Regions from separate parts of the Allobosea sp. CCNWLY174 genome, predicted to be linked through region 2. Evidence: riboswitches for the same ligand, from Rfam matches in the RefSeq annotation. Region 2 holds a riboswitch; the other holds the start of a gene.
What was found. A riboswitch is a leader RNA that binds a small molecule or an ion and turns the genes downstream of it on or off. The one in region 2 is predicted to bind cobalamin.
Positions count from the first base shown of each region.

Region 1: another riboswitch for cobalamin. It lies ahead of V7S63_RS21365 (ABC transporter substrate-binding protein); the one in region 2 lies ahead of V7S63_RS12095 (TonB-dependent receptor plug domain-containing protein).

Region 1 is NZ_JBBBBQ010000008.1:109,527-117,295, reverse strand. Features, by position in the region: gene V7S63_RS21375 (ABC transporter ATP-binding protein) at 1-610, opposite strand, end outside; gene V7S63_RS21370 (FecCD family ABC transporter permease) at 607-1,650, opposite strand; gene V7S63_RS21365 (ABC transporter substrate-binding protein) at 1,647-2,675, opposite strand; cobalamin riboswitch at 2,892-3,101, opposite strand; gene lhpI (cis-3-hydroxy-L-proline dehydratase) at 3,142-4,848, opposite strand; gene V7S63_RS21355 (enolase C-terminal domain-like protein) at 4,956-6,137, opposite strand; gene V7S63_RS21350 (TRAP transporter large permease) at 6,148-7,422, opposite strand; gene V7S63_RS21345 (TRAP transporter small permease) at 7,428-7,769, opposite strand, start outside.
Region 2 is NZ_JBBBBQ010000003.1:237,098-244,866, forward strand. Features, by position in the region: gene V7S63_RS12095 (TonB-dependent receptor plug domain-containing protein) at 1-1,511, opposite strand, end outside; cobalamin riboswitch at 1,632-1,831, opposite strand; gene V7S63_RS12100 (GntR family transcriptional regulator) at 1,882-2,637, opposite strand; gene V7S63_RS12105 (AI-2E family transporter) at 2,775-5,162, shown strand; gene V7S63_RS12110 (hypothetical protein) at 5,178-6,074, opposite strand; gene V7S63_RS12115 (NUDIX hydrolase) at 6,195-6,764, opposite strand; gene V7S63_RS12120 (DUF3616 domain-containing protein) at 6,808-7,769, opposite strand, start outside.

The DNA of each region.
Region 1 (7,769 bases), on a different contig from region 2:
CGTCGCAGAACATCGCCGCGAGGTTGAGGTCGTGCAGCGCCATGATGCAGGTGATGCCGAGGCGGCGGACCAGGCTCAGGATCGAAAGCTGGTGCTGGATGTCGAGATGGTTGGTCGGCTCGTCGAGGATGAGCTCGCTCGGTTCCTGCGCCAGCGCGCGGGCGATATGGACCCGCTGGCGCTCGCCGCCCGACAGGGTGTGCCAGAACTGGTCGTGCCGCTCGGTCAGCCCGACCCGCGCCAGCGCCTCGTTCACCGCCGCCTCGTCGGCGTCGTTCCAGGAGGCCAGTGCGGCGCGATGCGGCGTGCGGCCGAGCCGGACAACGTCGCAGACGGAGAGCTGGATCTCGGTCGTCGCCTGCTGCTCGACAAAGGCGAGGCGGCGGGCGAGCTCGCGCCGGGGCACGGCGGCGATATCGCGCTCGTCGAGCGTGACGACGCCGCTCGCGACATTGCGCAGCCGGCAGAGCAGCCTGAGCAGGCTCGACTTGCCCGAGCCGTTCGGGCCGATCAGCCCGAGCACGCGGCCGGGCGCCGCCTGCAGCGTCACGCCGTCGACGATCATCTTGCCGGCGACGCCCCAGCGTACCTCACGGGCCGCGAGCGTCATGCCGGCCGCCTCGCACGGTAGAGGATCAGCGCGAAGACCGGCGCGCCGAACAGCGCTGTCACCACCCCGATCGGCAGGATCTGCTGCGGGATCAGCACGCGCGAGAGGATGTCCGCGAGGATCATGAAGATCGCGCCTACGACGAGGCAGGCCGGCAGCAGACGGGCATGGCCGGAGCCGACGAGGAAGCGGGCGGCATGGGGAATGATCAAACCGACGAAGCCGACCGTGCCGACGATCGAGACCATCACCGCGGTCATCACTGCCGTCGTGGCGAGGAGCACGACCTTCACCCTCGTCACGGCGACGCCGAGCGAGGCGGCGGCATCGACACCGAAGGCGAAGGCATCGAGAACCTTCGCGTGCAGCATGCAGATGGCGAAGCCGATAAAGGCGACCGGCGCGGCGATCCAGAGGTCAGGCCAGCGCACGCCGCCGAAATTCCCTAGCAGCCAGAACATCACACCGCGCGCCTGCTCGGCGCTGGCCATGGTCGTGACGATCGTCGCGGTCGCTGCGTTGAAGAGCTGCGAGGTCGCGACGCCGGCAAGAATGACGCGATCGCTCGCCCCGCCCGCCCCTGTCGCCAGCAGCGCGACCACGGTGAGTGCAGCGCAGGAGCCGATGAAGGCGCCGGCCGAGACGCTCAGCGCCGTGCCGCCGATGCCGACGCCGAGGATCAGCACCGCGACGGCGCCGGTCGAGGCGCCGGCGGAAATGCCGAGCACGTAAGGCTCGGCCAGCGGATTGCGCAGCAGCGCCTGCAGGATCGCTCCGGAGAGTGCCAGCGCCCCGCCACAGAGGCCTGCCATCAGCGCCCGGCTCAGGCGGTAGTCGAAGATCACGCCCTGCTGGATCGCGCTGACGGGAAAGTCGAGGCTGAACAGCCCGTTGCCGAGCGCCCGCAGCGCCGTGTCGAACGGGATGCGCATCTCGCCGATCGTCACCGCCAGCGCCACCGAGATGGTCAGCGCAGCGAGCGAGGCAACCGCGATGACGATCCGCGCGGGCCAGTTCGGGCCATGGGCAGCGTGGCTCAAGGGGAGAGGCCGAAGCCGGAGATCGCCTTGGCGAGCGCCTCGATGCCGTCGACCGTATCGAGCCCGGCCCGGGTCGCGCCGACATCCAGGATCACGATGTGCTGGTTCCTCACCGCATCGAGCTTGCTGGCGACGGGATCGGTCTTCAGAAAATCGAGCTTCTTCTCGATGTCGTCGGCCGGGAAGCGGCGGCGATCCATCTTCACCGCGACGATCACCGCGGGGTTGGCGCCAGCGATGCTCTCCCAGCCGACCAGCGGCCATTCCTCATTGGTGGTGATGATGTTGCGGGCGCCGAGCTTCGAAAGGATATAGGCCGGCACGCCGTTCTTGCCGGCCATGAAGCCGTCGCCCTTGATGTCGCGGCTGGAGAACCAGACCACGACCGGCACGTCCCTGGCCTTGAGGCTGGCGACGGCCGCGACCGCCTTGTCCTCGCGTGCCTTCAGTTCGGCGACGAGGGCTTCAGCCCGGTCGGAGACATCGAAGATCTGCCCGAACTCGCGGATGTTGCGATAGACCAGCTCCATCGTGAACATCTGGGTGCGTACGCCGTCGCCGGCGCCGGAATTGTCCTTGCCGACGCAATCGGCCGGCGAGACGTAAGTCGGCACCTTGACCCCGGCGAACTGGGCGCGCTTGCCGACGATGCCGTTGGGTCCGACATGCCATTCGAACATCGCGGTGACGAGATCGGGCTCCTGGGCCAGCACCGCCTCGAAGCTCGGATCGTTGTCGGCGAGACGCTTCACCTTGGCGTTGACCGCCTCATAGGGCTTGGCAACCGGCGAGAACCAGACGGCGGTGCCGACGACGCGGTCGCCGAGGCCGAGTGCGTAGAGGATCTCGGTCTGCGTCTGGCCGATCGCCACGACGCGCTTGGGCGGCGCGGCGAAGGTCACACTCTCCCGACAATTCTCGAGGGTCAGCGGATATTGCGTCGGCGCAGCGAAGGCCGACCCTGCGAACAGAGTGCCGATGAGCGCCGCGGCGGCACCTTGCAGCAAACGGGTGACATGGCGAATGGCCGGCACAGCGGAAGCCTCAAATGTAACAATGTTGCATTTCTGATAGAAGGGTCGGCGCGCAGCCGTCAAGCTCTGCGCAACGGCGCAGACGGTGTTCATGACCATGGGTCTCATCGCTCCCCGAGATGGCAGGCGGGGAACTGCGCAGGGGCGTGGATGGATGGAGGGCAGCGCCGCCATCGACACACAGCTCCGGAACACCCCGTCCGAAAGACGTCTTCGACGACCGGGGCAGGTCTCCTGGCTCGCGGGTCGATGCCGATCCCGCCCGGCCTTCCCAGCGCTGTCGGCGCCAGTGGACGATGGACGGAGAGCTCGCCGCTTACAGTTGCGGGGGCAGCCTCGGCTTTGGCGGAATACGCCTCACCGAATTCCCTCTTAGCTCCGGATGCGATCCGGAGAACCTCGATCGCGGCCACCCTATAAGGCCGCGCCGCACCGTCAAGCCTGTTCGCCGAAGCAGCTAGGAGAGCCAGGCGGGGAGCCGCGCGGGAGCGGCCCCCGTCAAGGCCGCCTCGATGCAGTCGTCGAGCGTGCCCAGCCTGACGGCGCAGCCGGAGAGCCCCGGCCCGTAATGGGCGTATTTGCCGGAGTTGGTCAGGACCACCTTCGCCTGCTCCGGGAAGACCGGGCGGGTGATCGAGCACCAGCAGAGATCGGGGATGATCGCGACGCCGCTCCGCGCAAGCCTGGCCAGTGTGCCATCGACTTCAGCCGCGGCGACGACCTCCCGCCCGGCCGTGATGATGACAGAGAGCGTCTCCGCGACGGAACGGCCGTCGAGGCGCGCAGCGAACTCGCGGCACTCGTCAAGCGAGGCGTGTGGGCTGCCGATGGCAACGAGATCGACGCTGGACGGCCCCTCGCTCAGCTTGCGCCAGCCCGCGGCGAGGTCCCCGCGGGTGATGACGACTTCGTCCTCGGGGACGCCGCCGAGGCTGTCCGCTTCCGGCGTGATGCCTTCGATATGGAGCATCGCCGCCGCCGAGGTCGTGCCGAAGGCGGCGCAGAGTGCCTTGAGGTCGTCCCGCGTCGGTTGCGTCTTCGCCAGGCCCTTGATCAACGGGATCCGATCAGGCGAAGCCAGGCCGGCAAGGTAGCCGATCAAGGGCCAGGCCACGCTGTCCGCGCCCTCCGGCAACTCGACCCGGACGGTACAGCGCGCCCGGCGCCCCTCGTCGAGAAAGGCGCCAGCGAGCGGCGCGCGGCCGGTGACGGCGATGCAGAAGTCCAGGAAGTCCGGATGCTTGGCGGTCCGGGCGCCGAGCACGGAATTGGCGAAGATCACCGCGTTCGATTCCGACCATCCGATCGGCTCGCCGAAGCGTGGCGGCTCCCGCAGCGTATAGGGCGCGCAGGTGAAGCTCGCCTGGCAGCCCATGCGGACATAGGTCTCGGCGAGGCGCGCCGCCGGTTCGCCGAATTCGGGCGCAACGCCCTGGCGGCGCCAGTTCGCATGGTCGACGGAGATCGCGTTCATCGTCGTCGGGATGCGGACGCGTGCGCCGAGCTCCTCCATCTTCTCGGCGAAGACCAGATTGGCCGGGCCGGCATAGATGCAGCCATCGACATGAGCCCGCGTCACATCGAGGAGTTCGGTCGCTCCTTGCTGGCTCGCCATGGCGACGAGGATGCGCATGGCCTGCTGGGCAGCGATCCCGACCTTGCCGTCGAGCATGCCGCGATCGGAAGAGGACAACCGCAGTCCTGCATCCGCCGCCGCGGCAAGAGGGATATGCACCTGCCCGCCATCGGCCGATACGCCATCCGGCGTGATCGTCGCGTGCCGCGCGGAGGAAAGGGTGGCGAAGGCCTCCGCGGACAGGCGCGCGACCGGGATGCGGCGCCCGAACATCTCGGAGGCGACGATCGCGCCGAGCGTCAGCGTGTCCTCGGGGCCAGCGAAGATCAGCGCGGCGGGGTTCTTGCCGGAGAGCGCCAGCTCCAGCAACACGCCGGAGCCCGAACAGGAGCCCCGACTGGTCGGCATCAACACGACCGCGCCGGCGAGCGAGACGCCATGGGCGGGATGATGCACGTCAATCACCGTACCCGTGGCGGGATCGACGCCGCCCCAGAAGCTCAAGGGCTCGGCGAGGACGACGACCGGCCCGGCTGCCTCGCCCGAGGCGACGATGGTGCCATGGTCCTGTCCGGGGGTGACGTTCATGGCGCGGGTCGACGAAACTGGATGCGGAACGAGCGGGCCGCGAAGCCCTGCTCCACTGCAGTGATATCATCGAATCCCCGGTGCGAAAGACCGCGCCGATGCGCGGTCTACAGCTTGAACACCTCCCGCGCCGTCTCGTGGGCGCGGATATAGTCCCAGTCATAGGTGACGCCGAGCCCGGGGCCGGTCGGGACCGGGAAGCAGCCATCCTTGTCGACGCCATCAAGCTGGTCGCTGTAGCCGCAGGCATAGACCGGCGGCACCGCGTTCGGGCAATCGGGTCCGACCAGCGCGAGCTCGTAGAAATTGGTGTTGCGGGTCGCGGCCATGCAGTGGCGGTGGGCCGGGCCACAGGCATGGATCTCGACATCGACGCCGAAGGCCTCGGCGAGATGGGCGATCTTCATCGCGCCGGTGATGCCAAGATCGTATTCCGGATCGGAGCGCAGCGCGTCGGTGCCGCCATTGATCAGGAAATCGGCCTTGGGCTCGAAGCCGCGCAGATACTCGGTCTGGAGGATCGGCGTCTTCAGCATCTCGCGCAACTTCTTGTGGGCGAAGGCCGAGACGCCGCAATCGCGCATCGGGTCCTCGTACCAGAAGTAATTGCCCTCGTCGCAGGCGCGCCCGACATAGAGCGCGTCGGCGAAGGTCCTGAGCTCGTTGGCCGGGTCGAGCATCAGGGTCATGCGGTCGCCGACGGCTTTTGCGACATGCAGGACGTTGGCGGCCTCCTCGCGCGCATCGCCATCATGCCAACCATGGACCTTGAAGGCGCGATAGCCGAGATCGTAGCAGGCCTCGGCGAAGTCGACGAAGGCCTCCTTGCTGTCGAGCCCACCATTGCGGTCGCCGTGATAGGTCGAAGCATAGGTCTTGAGCTTGCTGCGGAAGCCGCCGAGGAGCTGCGAGACCGAGGCACCGAAGCGCTTGCCGGCGAGGTCCCAGAGCGCGATGTCGATCGGCCCGATGCCCATGCCGTCATGCTGGCGCAGTTCCCGCTTCATGTCGTTCCAGATCTCCTCGCGGTGATCGGGATCGCGGCCGAGGATGTTGGGCGCCAGCGAGAGCGTCTGCGCCATGGTGGCGCGGGTGCCGCCCCAATGCATGACATATTGCCCCTCGGCTCCGTCCTCGCTGCGGATGACGACGGCGAACTTGGTCAATTCCAGCTCGGAATTGGGCTTGTAGCCGATATTGTAGACGGCGCGCGCGTTCTCGGCCGAGCGGCCGAGATTCCTGCTCTTGAACGAGAACTCGACGATCTCGACTTCGCTGATCCTGGTCATCGGAATTCCCTTAGAAGCCGGCGACACGCGGCAACCAGAGGCTGAGCGCGGGCACGTAGGTGATGATGGCGAGCGCCACGACAAGCGCGATCAGGAAGGGCCAGAGCTCGCGGAAGAGCGGCCCTAGCCTGACTTTCGTGATCGCCATGGCGACGAAGCAGAGCACCCCGACCGGCGGCGTCACCTGGCCGATGACGAGGTTGACCAGGAGCACGATGCCGAAATGCACGAGGTCGATCTGCAACGAGGTCAGCAGCGGCAAGAGGATCGGCACCAGGATGATCATGATGGCGATCGTCTCCATGAACATGCCGGCGATCAGCAAGGCGATGTTCAGGATCAGCAGCACAACCAGCGGGTCGGTCGAGATCGACTTCATGAAGTCGGTGACGAGCTGGGGCGCCTGGTCGACGGCGAGGATCCAGCTGAAGGGCGAGGCCGCCGCGACGATGGCGAGGATGACCGCCGTCTCGCGCGCCGTGCCGACCAGGATCGCCGGCAGATCGGCGAGCCTGATCGAGCGGTAGACCAGCATGCCGACGACCAGCGAATAGGCGGCGGCGACGCCGGCGATCTCGGTCGCGGTGAAGAGCCCGGCGCGGAAGCCGACGATGATCAGCACCGGCATCAGCAGCGCCAGCGAAGCGTATTTGAACTCCGTCCAGAGATTGCCGAGCGAGAAGGCGCCAGCCGCGCGGAAATCGCGCTTTAAGGCCAGTATGGCGATGGTCGCCATGATGCAGGCGGCCATGACGAGGCCGGGGATGATGCCGGCGACGAACAGGCTGCCCAGCGAGATATTGGCCTGCCAGGCGTAGACCACCATCAGGATCGAGGGCGGGATGATCGGCCCGAGCGTGCCGGCTACGGCCGAAAGCGCCGCGCCGAAGGCCCGCGGATAGCCCATCTTCTCGAGTTGGGGCACGAAGACCCGCGCCGCCGCGGCGGTATCGGCGACCGAGGAACCTGAGATGCCGGAGAGGAAGACCTCGCCGACGACCAGCGTATGCGCCGGGCCGCCGCGGATATGGCCGACCAGCGCCTTGGTGAAGCTGAAGAGGCGCTCGGAGATGCCGGACGCATTCATCAATGAGCCGGCGAGTGTGAACAGCGGGATCGCCAGCAGCGGGAAGGACTGCACGCCGGCGACGATGCGCTGCGCGGCGACCGTGAGCGGGATACCCTCAATGAAGATCACCAGCAGGGCCGAGCCGGCCATGGCGATCCAGATCGGCGTGCCGACGACGATGAGCAGCGCGAAGGCGCCCAAGAGCAAGGTCACCATGGCCGCTACTCGCGCGTCGTGATGTCGGACCAGAGCGCCCCGGCGGGCCCCTCATCCAGCAGGTTGCGCAAGAGATGCAGCAGCGAGAGCGCACTGCCCACGAAGAGCGGCGCGATCATCCAGCCGGCCGAGATGCCGAGCATCGGCGTCAGATTCGGCAGCTCGCGCTGGAGATAGCGCCAGGAGAACAAGGTCAGCGTGCCCAGCACCGCCGCCGTCGCCAGGAAGGCGAGGAGGCCGAAGGCGCGGGCGAGCCAACGCGGCGCGAACATCACGATGACGTCGATGATGATGTGCGTGCGGGCATGGAAGGCGCTGGCGATGCCAAGGAAGACCATCCAGGCGAA
Region 2 (7,769 bases):
GAGGTGCGCGCGGCGTTGGTCAGGATCAGGTTGTCGATGTCGTTGTGGAAGTAGGTCGCACCGACATTCACCTGCCCGTTCACCAGCGGCTGCTCGAAGCCGACATCCCAGCCGCGGCTTTCCTCCGGCTTGAGGTTCGGGTTGCCATAGAAGTTGAAGGCCGGGCGGGAATCGCTGAAGCGTTCGCTCAGCGTCGGCGCCTTGAAGCCGGTGCCGTAGCTCGCCTTCAGCTTGGTGTCGGTGCCTGGCACGATGAAGACCGGTGCGATGCGATAGGTGGTGTGGCCGCCGAACTTGTCGTCGTCATCGTAGCGGATATTGGCGGTGGTGAAGAAGCGGTCGGTCCAGTTCGACTGCAATTCGACGAAGGCGCCCCGGTTTCCGTTCGAGACGGTCTTGTTGGGCGTGTCGAAGCGTTCGTTCTCGTATTGCAGTCCCATCACCAGTGTCTGGCTCCGGGTGAGCTTCAGGTCGCCGCGCCAGTCGTATTTGATGCGCTCGCCGAGGTTCTCGGTCGGCACGTCGAGGATGCCGAAGGCGTTAGGCCGGCGATTGGAGCGATCCTGGTTGCTGTAGGAGACGCCGAAGCGGTTGACGAACTGCCCGCCCAGCGGGTCCCAGACGATCTCGCCGCGGGTGAAGGCCTGGCGATAGTTCTGGCTGGATCGGAAGCTGCTGGGCAGGCTCGGGAAGCCGGAATCGCCGGTGAACAGCAATTGCCCGTCGATATAGCGACCGACCCAGTTGACGCTCAGCGTGTCGGACAGCCTGGCGCCGAGGCGGGCGGAATAGCTCCAGTTGTCATAGGAGTTGGGATTGCGCCGCCGGCCGGCGGGAACCAGGTCCGGTGGTGTCACCGGTGTCGAATCCGCCCGGAAATGGCTGATGCCGAAGGCATAGTCGAAGCGGTCGTCGCCGCCGCTGACCCCGAGGCTCTTGTTGAAGGTGCCATAGGAGCCGGCTTCGACCGAGCCGGTCACCTTGGGCGGCCCCTCGCCGCGCTTGCTGGTGATCGAGATCACGCCGCCCAGCGCATTGGCGCCATAGAGACCGCTCTGCGGGCCGCGCAGCACCTCGATGCGCTCGATGTCGGTGGTCAGCATCTGGCCGAAGTCGAAGGAGCGGTTCGGCGTCGAGGGATCGTTCACCTCGATCCCGTCGATCAGCACCTTGACGTGGTTGGAGTTGGTGCCGCGCATGAAGACCGAGGTGAGCCCGCCCGGCCCGCCGGTCTGGACGATATTGAGGCCGGGGACGGCGGCGAGCGCCTGCGGCAGGGTGCGGCGCTGCTCGCGCTCGATCTCCTTGGCGGTGACGACGGTGACGGAGCTCGCGATCTCCCTTGCCGGGGTCGGAACGCCGGTCGGGCTGATCACGATCTCGTCGAGCGCGATCGGCTTCTCGCCCGACTGCGCCAGCGCGGAAAGCGGCGTTAGCAGGGTCGAGGCGGCGAGCAGGGGGAAGGCAACTGAGAAACGCCCGCTCCTGGCGGGCTTTGGCAAACGGAACACGGGAAACCTCGGCGGTAACGTCAGTGGCACGTCACCGCGAACGAGATGTCCCCACCCGCTCCCGAAACCGGGCGCGCGCAGTTCTACCACCCATCAGCGCACCCCGGCCGATGTGTTCGCGTGTGACCACGGCTGACGGCAGGTCTCCTGGCTCGCGGGTCGCTGCCCTTCGCCGCCTTCCCAGGGCCGAGGTCCCAGTGGCGTATGGCGAAAGGCTCGCCGCTTACAGTTGCGGGGGCAGCCGCAGCATGAGATGGCCAGGCCATCCGCACTGCGTTCCCTTTTGATCCCGTGAGGGAACCGTCACGTTCACGAGTAGGGCGGACGAGCCGCAACGTCAATTCGCTTGCCGCCTTCGCGACGAGGTCGGTTATTCAGCCGCCTTGAGCGGGCGCTTCGGACGCGGTTTGACGGCGGGTTGAGGGGCCTGCGCATAGGGCGCCAGGATCGCCATGATGTCCCGTTCGCGCGGCTTGGCCTCGGCTACCAGCGCGCGCTCCGCCACCGAATCGAGATGACTGTGCATCAGTCTCGTGACTTTTTCGACGTCGCCGGTCGTGAGGGCGTCGATCAGCAGGCGGTGCTCGTTAACGCCGCATTCCGAGGAATGCGGCCGGCTGTACAGCGACAGGATCAGGCAGCAGCGATAGGACAGCTCGCTGACATAGCGGATGAGGATCGGGCTCTCGGTCATCTCTGCGAGCAGGATGTGGAACTCGGTCGCGAGCCGGATCGAGACCGCGTCGGGCCCGCCACGCGCCTCATCCTCGGAGTCGACATGGGCCCGCAGCGTCGCAAGCTGCGCTTTGGTCAGCCGGCCGGCGAGCTGGCGCACGACGAGCCGCTCCAGCTCGATGCGGATGTCGAAGGTGTCGCGCGCCTCCTGCCAGCTCGGCGTCGCCACAACGGCGGAGCGATTGCGGCGCAGTTCGACCAGCCCTTCGGCAGCGAGCTGGGCCAGCGCATGGCGCGCCAGCGTACGGCTGACACCGAAGCGTTCGCCGAGCGCATCCTCGGGCAAGGCCGCGCCGGGCTCGAGCGCGCGCTCGATGATCGCGCGGCGCAGCGCCCGGCAGATCATCCCGGCCTTGTCCGATGCGCCGTTTCCGGCCTCTTCCCGCGCCATTGCCGATACCAGTGGTTGAACGTCCTTCGTCTTAGCGTCTGCGCCTTGCAGTTCGCAATGCAGATTGGGATGCCGGGGAACCGGGCAGCCCCTCTAACGTTCATAAGGCGACCCAATGCGGGCCGGGGGGCTTCGCCATGACAACGACACCGGCTCCGAGCCGAAGGGGGGTCCAGCCAGAGGCGGGCGCCATCGCTGCGGCCGACCTGGCCGGGGCGGACATCGTCAAGGTGGCGGCGGCGCTCGTCTCGGCTGCGGTGATCATCGCAGCACTCTACTACGGGCAGGACATCCTGATCCCGCTCGCTTTCGCCTTCCTGATCGGCTTCGCGCTCAATCCCCCGGTGCTGTGGCTGCGCCGGCGCGGGCTGCCCAAGGTGATCGCGATCGTGGCGGTGATGACCGTCGTGCTCGTCCTGCTCGCCGGCCTCTTCCTCGTGCTGGGAACGCAGGTCCGTTCGCTCGGCGAGCAACTGCCGAGCTATCAATCGACCATCCACAACAAGCTCAACGATCTCAAGGCGCAGTTCAGGGCGCCGGGGATGCTCGATGGCGCGCTCAACGCGATCGCGTCCCTGCAAAAGGAAGTCGAATCGGTGCAGGGCGCCGGTGCTCAGCGGGTCGAGATCGTGCCAGCGCCGGGCACCCAGATGCAGGTCGCGCTGGTCTGGCTCGGCCGTGTGCTCGAACCGCTGGCGACGGCCGGTATCGTCCTCGTCTTCGTGGTGCTGGCACTGCTTGACCGGACCGACCTGCGTGACCGGCTGCTGCGCATCCTTGGCGGCAACCTGCACCGCTCGACCGATGCGATCGAGGATGCCGGCAGGCGGATCAGCCGCTATCTTCTGATGCAGCTCGTGGTGAACACGACCTTCGCCATCCCGCTGGCGCTCGGCCTGTGGCTGATCGGCGTGCCCGGTGCGCTGCTCTGGGGCGTCGTCGCAGCCGTGCTGCGCTTCGTGCCTTATCTTGGCGCGCTGATTTCCGCGGTCTTTCCGCTGGCGCTGGCGTTCGCGGTCGATCCCGGCTGGCACATGGTGCTGTGGACGCTGGCGCTGATCGCGGGGCTCGAGCTCATCAGCAACAATATCGTCGAGCCGATGCTCTACGGCACCAGCACTGGCCTCTCGGCGATCTCGCTGATCGCCGCCGCGACATTCTGGACCGCGCTCTGGGGTCCGGTCGGCCTGATCCTGTCGACGCCGCTGACGGTGTGCCTATTGGTCCTCGGCAAGACCCTGCCGCAATTGCAATTCCTCGACACCCTGCTCGGCTCGGTGCCGGTGCTTAGTCCGACCGAACGCATCTACCAGCGCCTGCTCGCGGGCGATGTCGACGAAGCCATCGAGATCGCCGAAAGCGAGATCGAGACGCTGGCGGTGGTGCCCTTCTATGACGCCGTCGGCGTCGCGGTCCTGCGCCTCGCCAGCGACGATTACGGTCGGCAGGCTACTGCGGCGCACCGGCTGCGCATCGCGGAGGGGATGGAGGCGCTGCTGGAGGAGTTGCGCGAGGCTCATCCCGCCGCGGCTGCCGAGGGCTTGGCCCCCAAGGTGGTCTGCATCGGCGGCAAATGGGAGATCGACGGGATCGCCGCGCAGATGCTGGCCCATGCACTCGATCTCGAAGGCATCCCGGCGCAGGTGCGCAGGATCGCCCATGTCACGACGGGCGCAGTCGCCAGGCTCGATCTCGACGGGGTGCCGATCGTCTGCCTCAACTATTTCAGCGGCGAGCCCGACAATGCCGCCCGGCAGTTCTGCCGGCGCCTGCGGCAGCGCTGGCCGGAGTTGAAGATCGTCGTGGTTCTCTGGACCGTGCCGCCCGAGAGGCTGGCAGGGCAGGCGAGCAAGGGGATCGGTGCAGACGAGATTGCGGCCTCGATCCAGGAGACGATCGGCCGGGTCCAGCGCCTATTGCCAGAGACAGCGAGCGAACCGGCTGTGGCAGCGATGCCGGCCGACGATGCCGAGCGCGTGGCGGCGCTCCAGGGCACGGCGTTTCTCGACGAGGCGCTGCGCGACGATCTCGATGCGATCGCCAAGCGCGCGGCCGATGCCTTCGACGTCGACGTGGCGATGATCTCGGCGATCGATGCCGAGCAGGAGATCGTCATCGGCGGCAGCAGGGAGCTCTCCGGTTTCGGCCGGGACAAGACCGGACGGCCGACCCTGCCACGCCGGGCGGCGATCTGCGACCATGTCGTGGCCAGCGGCGAGACGTTGGTCGTCGCCGATACCGAGCGCGATGCCCGCTTCACCGACAATCCCGTCGCCAAGGCTTGGGGGTTGCGCTTCTACGCCGGGGCACCGCTGCGCTCGTCCGACGGCCATGTGCTGGGAGCGCTCTGCATCCTCGATGCGGAAGCCCGCAATCTCGACCAGCGCGAACGCGAGCTGCTTGAGAAGCTCGCGGCCGATGTCGTCGAGACGATCAGCCGCGCTCGTGCCGGCAGCTCGCGACAGCAGTCCGGCGAGCCGGAAACCGAGGCAAGCGCGACCGTCGCGCAGCAGGTCCCGGACTGATCGCTGCCGCGTGCCTCAGAAGCTGTAGGCCGCCTTCACCTTCAGCAGATGCTGGCTGAAATTAGTGATGTCGAGATCGCCCGGCACGCCCTTGGCCTTTCCGGCAATCTGGACGTTGTAGGCGGCCGAGATGGCGAGCTGCTTGCTCGCCTGCCAGAAGATGCCGGGGCCGGCGAAGGTGGCGTAGCCGGCTTCCTTGCCGAAGCCGAGTTCGTTGTGGCGGCGCTGATGGCGCACTTCGCCGCTGAGATAGAGGCCGTCGAGCACTTGCCAGGCGAGCGAGCCGCCGACCGTGAAGGTCGAGGAGCGCAGATAGGGGCTCGGCCCCGTCCAGGTCAGGTCGTGCGAGAGGTTGAGCGCGGCGTAGAGCTTGCCGGGGACGAGCGTCTTGTCGGCGAAAATGCGCAGGCCGGTGTTGTAGGTGGTGAAGTTGCCTGCGCCGGTCGGATCGGTGCGGTTGAAGCTGGGATCGACGATGACGGTGAGGCCGATGCCGTGCAGGTCGCGGCCGAGCAGGCGGTATTTCATCTCGACGCCGGCACCGGCGCTGCGGCTGTCGGCCTTGGCGCCGGCGATGGTGGCGTCGGTGTACCCGCCGAGGAGGTAGGGGCCGACCTCGAAGCAGGGGAAGAGCCCGTAGGAGCCCTGCAGCTGCAGGCCATGCGCGGCCTGGCGGCCGTCGCGGACGCCGAAGCCGCCATTATAGGTCAGGCTGGCGCCGAAGGAGCCGACCTCGGCGACATCCGAGCCGGTGGTGAAGCCGAAGGCATCGGTCGGGATGCCCTCGCTCTCGCTGCAGGCCGAGAGCACCGGCGGCGCGGCCGGGGCGCCCTTGCGCGAGGGCAGGTCGGCCGCGAAGGCGGGCGAGAACAGGCTCGCAGCGGCGAGAGCGACGACGGCGGGCTTCAGCATGGCTGGCGATCCTGTTGACGAACCCACTGTCGAGTAAATGCGAATGAGTCGCAATATGCACTCTTCGGTGACTGCGCTATACCGGCGTATTGTTGCTGCAATGCAACAGGCGCTGGCGGCTCAGCCTGGGACGCCCACTGTGCGCAGCCGTGCGAACGCCACCGGCGCGATCTCCGCCAGAGCTGCGATGGGCTTCCAGGCGGCGGCATGGACTTCCTCTTCCTGGGCGATCAGCGGCAGGGCGGGATCGGCGACGAAGAGATATTGCAGGTCGTGATGGATATGCGGCGGCTCGCTGCGGCGCGGATTGCCCGGCACCTCATGGCTGTCGATGGCGAAGGGCAGATCGCCGTCGCGATGCCAGGAATGCAGGACGGCAGCGGCGACGCCGGTCTCCTCCACCGCCTCGCGCAGTGCCGAGTCGTGGAAGCTCGCGGCCGGCTCGTAATGGCCGCCGGGCTGGAGCCAGCGGCCGATCACGACATGGTCGATCAGCAGCACCTGCGCATGGTCGGGCGAGAGCACGAAGGCGCTGGTGGTGACATGGCCCGGCATGGTCTCGCGCCGGTCGAGGATATGGCGCTCGGAGATCTGCCAACGCAGCAGTGCCAGCCGTTCGCGCGGGCCTGCGACCTCGGCGAGATAGCGGGAGACGGTCGAATCGAGGCGCGCAAGGAAGCTCATGGCCATGCGCATCGCATGTCCCGGGCCAGCCGGAAAGGCTGCATTCCGATCAGGGCAGCTTCAGCCGGTATTCCTCGAAGCCGCCGTTCTTCACGCTGTCATAGCCGACGAGGACGCGCAGTTCGCCGCGCTCCTGGGCCAGCACGGCGAGCGCCTCCGCCTTGCCGTCCTTGCGCCGGGGCAGCTGGCCGAGCTCGCTGGCGCCGGCTGAGTCAGCGGGGTCGAGCAGCATGATCGCATAGGGTACGTCCTGCTCCTGCGCCGGGCCGACCAGGACGAGCAGGCGGCCATCGGCGAGCGGGGCGAGATCGCGCACGCCGCGGTGAGCTCCGGCGGCAAAGGCGAGGAGCTGCGGCTTGCTCGTTCCCGGCTCGCTGCCCGGCTTGAACAGTTCGGCGACGCTGCCGCCGACGAGGAAGGCGCGCCCGCCAAGTGCTGGCGCGCGCAGGCCGAGCCAGAGCCGGTCGCCGACCACCGCGAGGCCTTCGATGTTGAGCCCGTTGCTCGTCTCGTCGAGCGCCTTGCCGACGAAGGGGGCGACCTCGTCGGCCGCGCCGAGCAGATCGGCGACGCGCCAGCTCAGCTCGGGCGTGCCCGCCTCGCCGTTGCCGGCAGCGATCCGGGCCAGCAGGAAGGATGAAGGCCGGTATTCGCCGCTGCGCCGCGAGCAGCCATGCGAGCCGACGACATAGAAATGGCGGTCGGCAAAGGCGACGCCCTCGCCGTCGAAATCCTCGAAATCGCCCTGCTGCGGGCAGCCGATCGTCGGCTGGCGCCCGCTTGCGCCGGCGGGGGCGCTATCCTTGATCAACGGCAGGCTCGGGCCTGGGACGATCCCGCCCTGCTTCAGCGTCGCGAACTGGGCGGCCTTGTTCTCGTCATTGATCACGAGGCAGCGATAGTCGCCGCCGGCAGGCGGGCGGCAGGCGATGCCGCTGATGTCCTTGGCGGCCTTGCGCGGCTTCTTGCCGGCGAAGTCGGAGGTGGCCTCGACCTTGCGCTCGGGCTTCA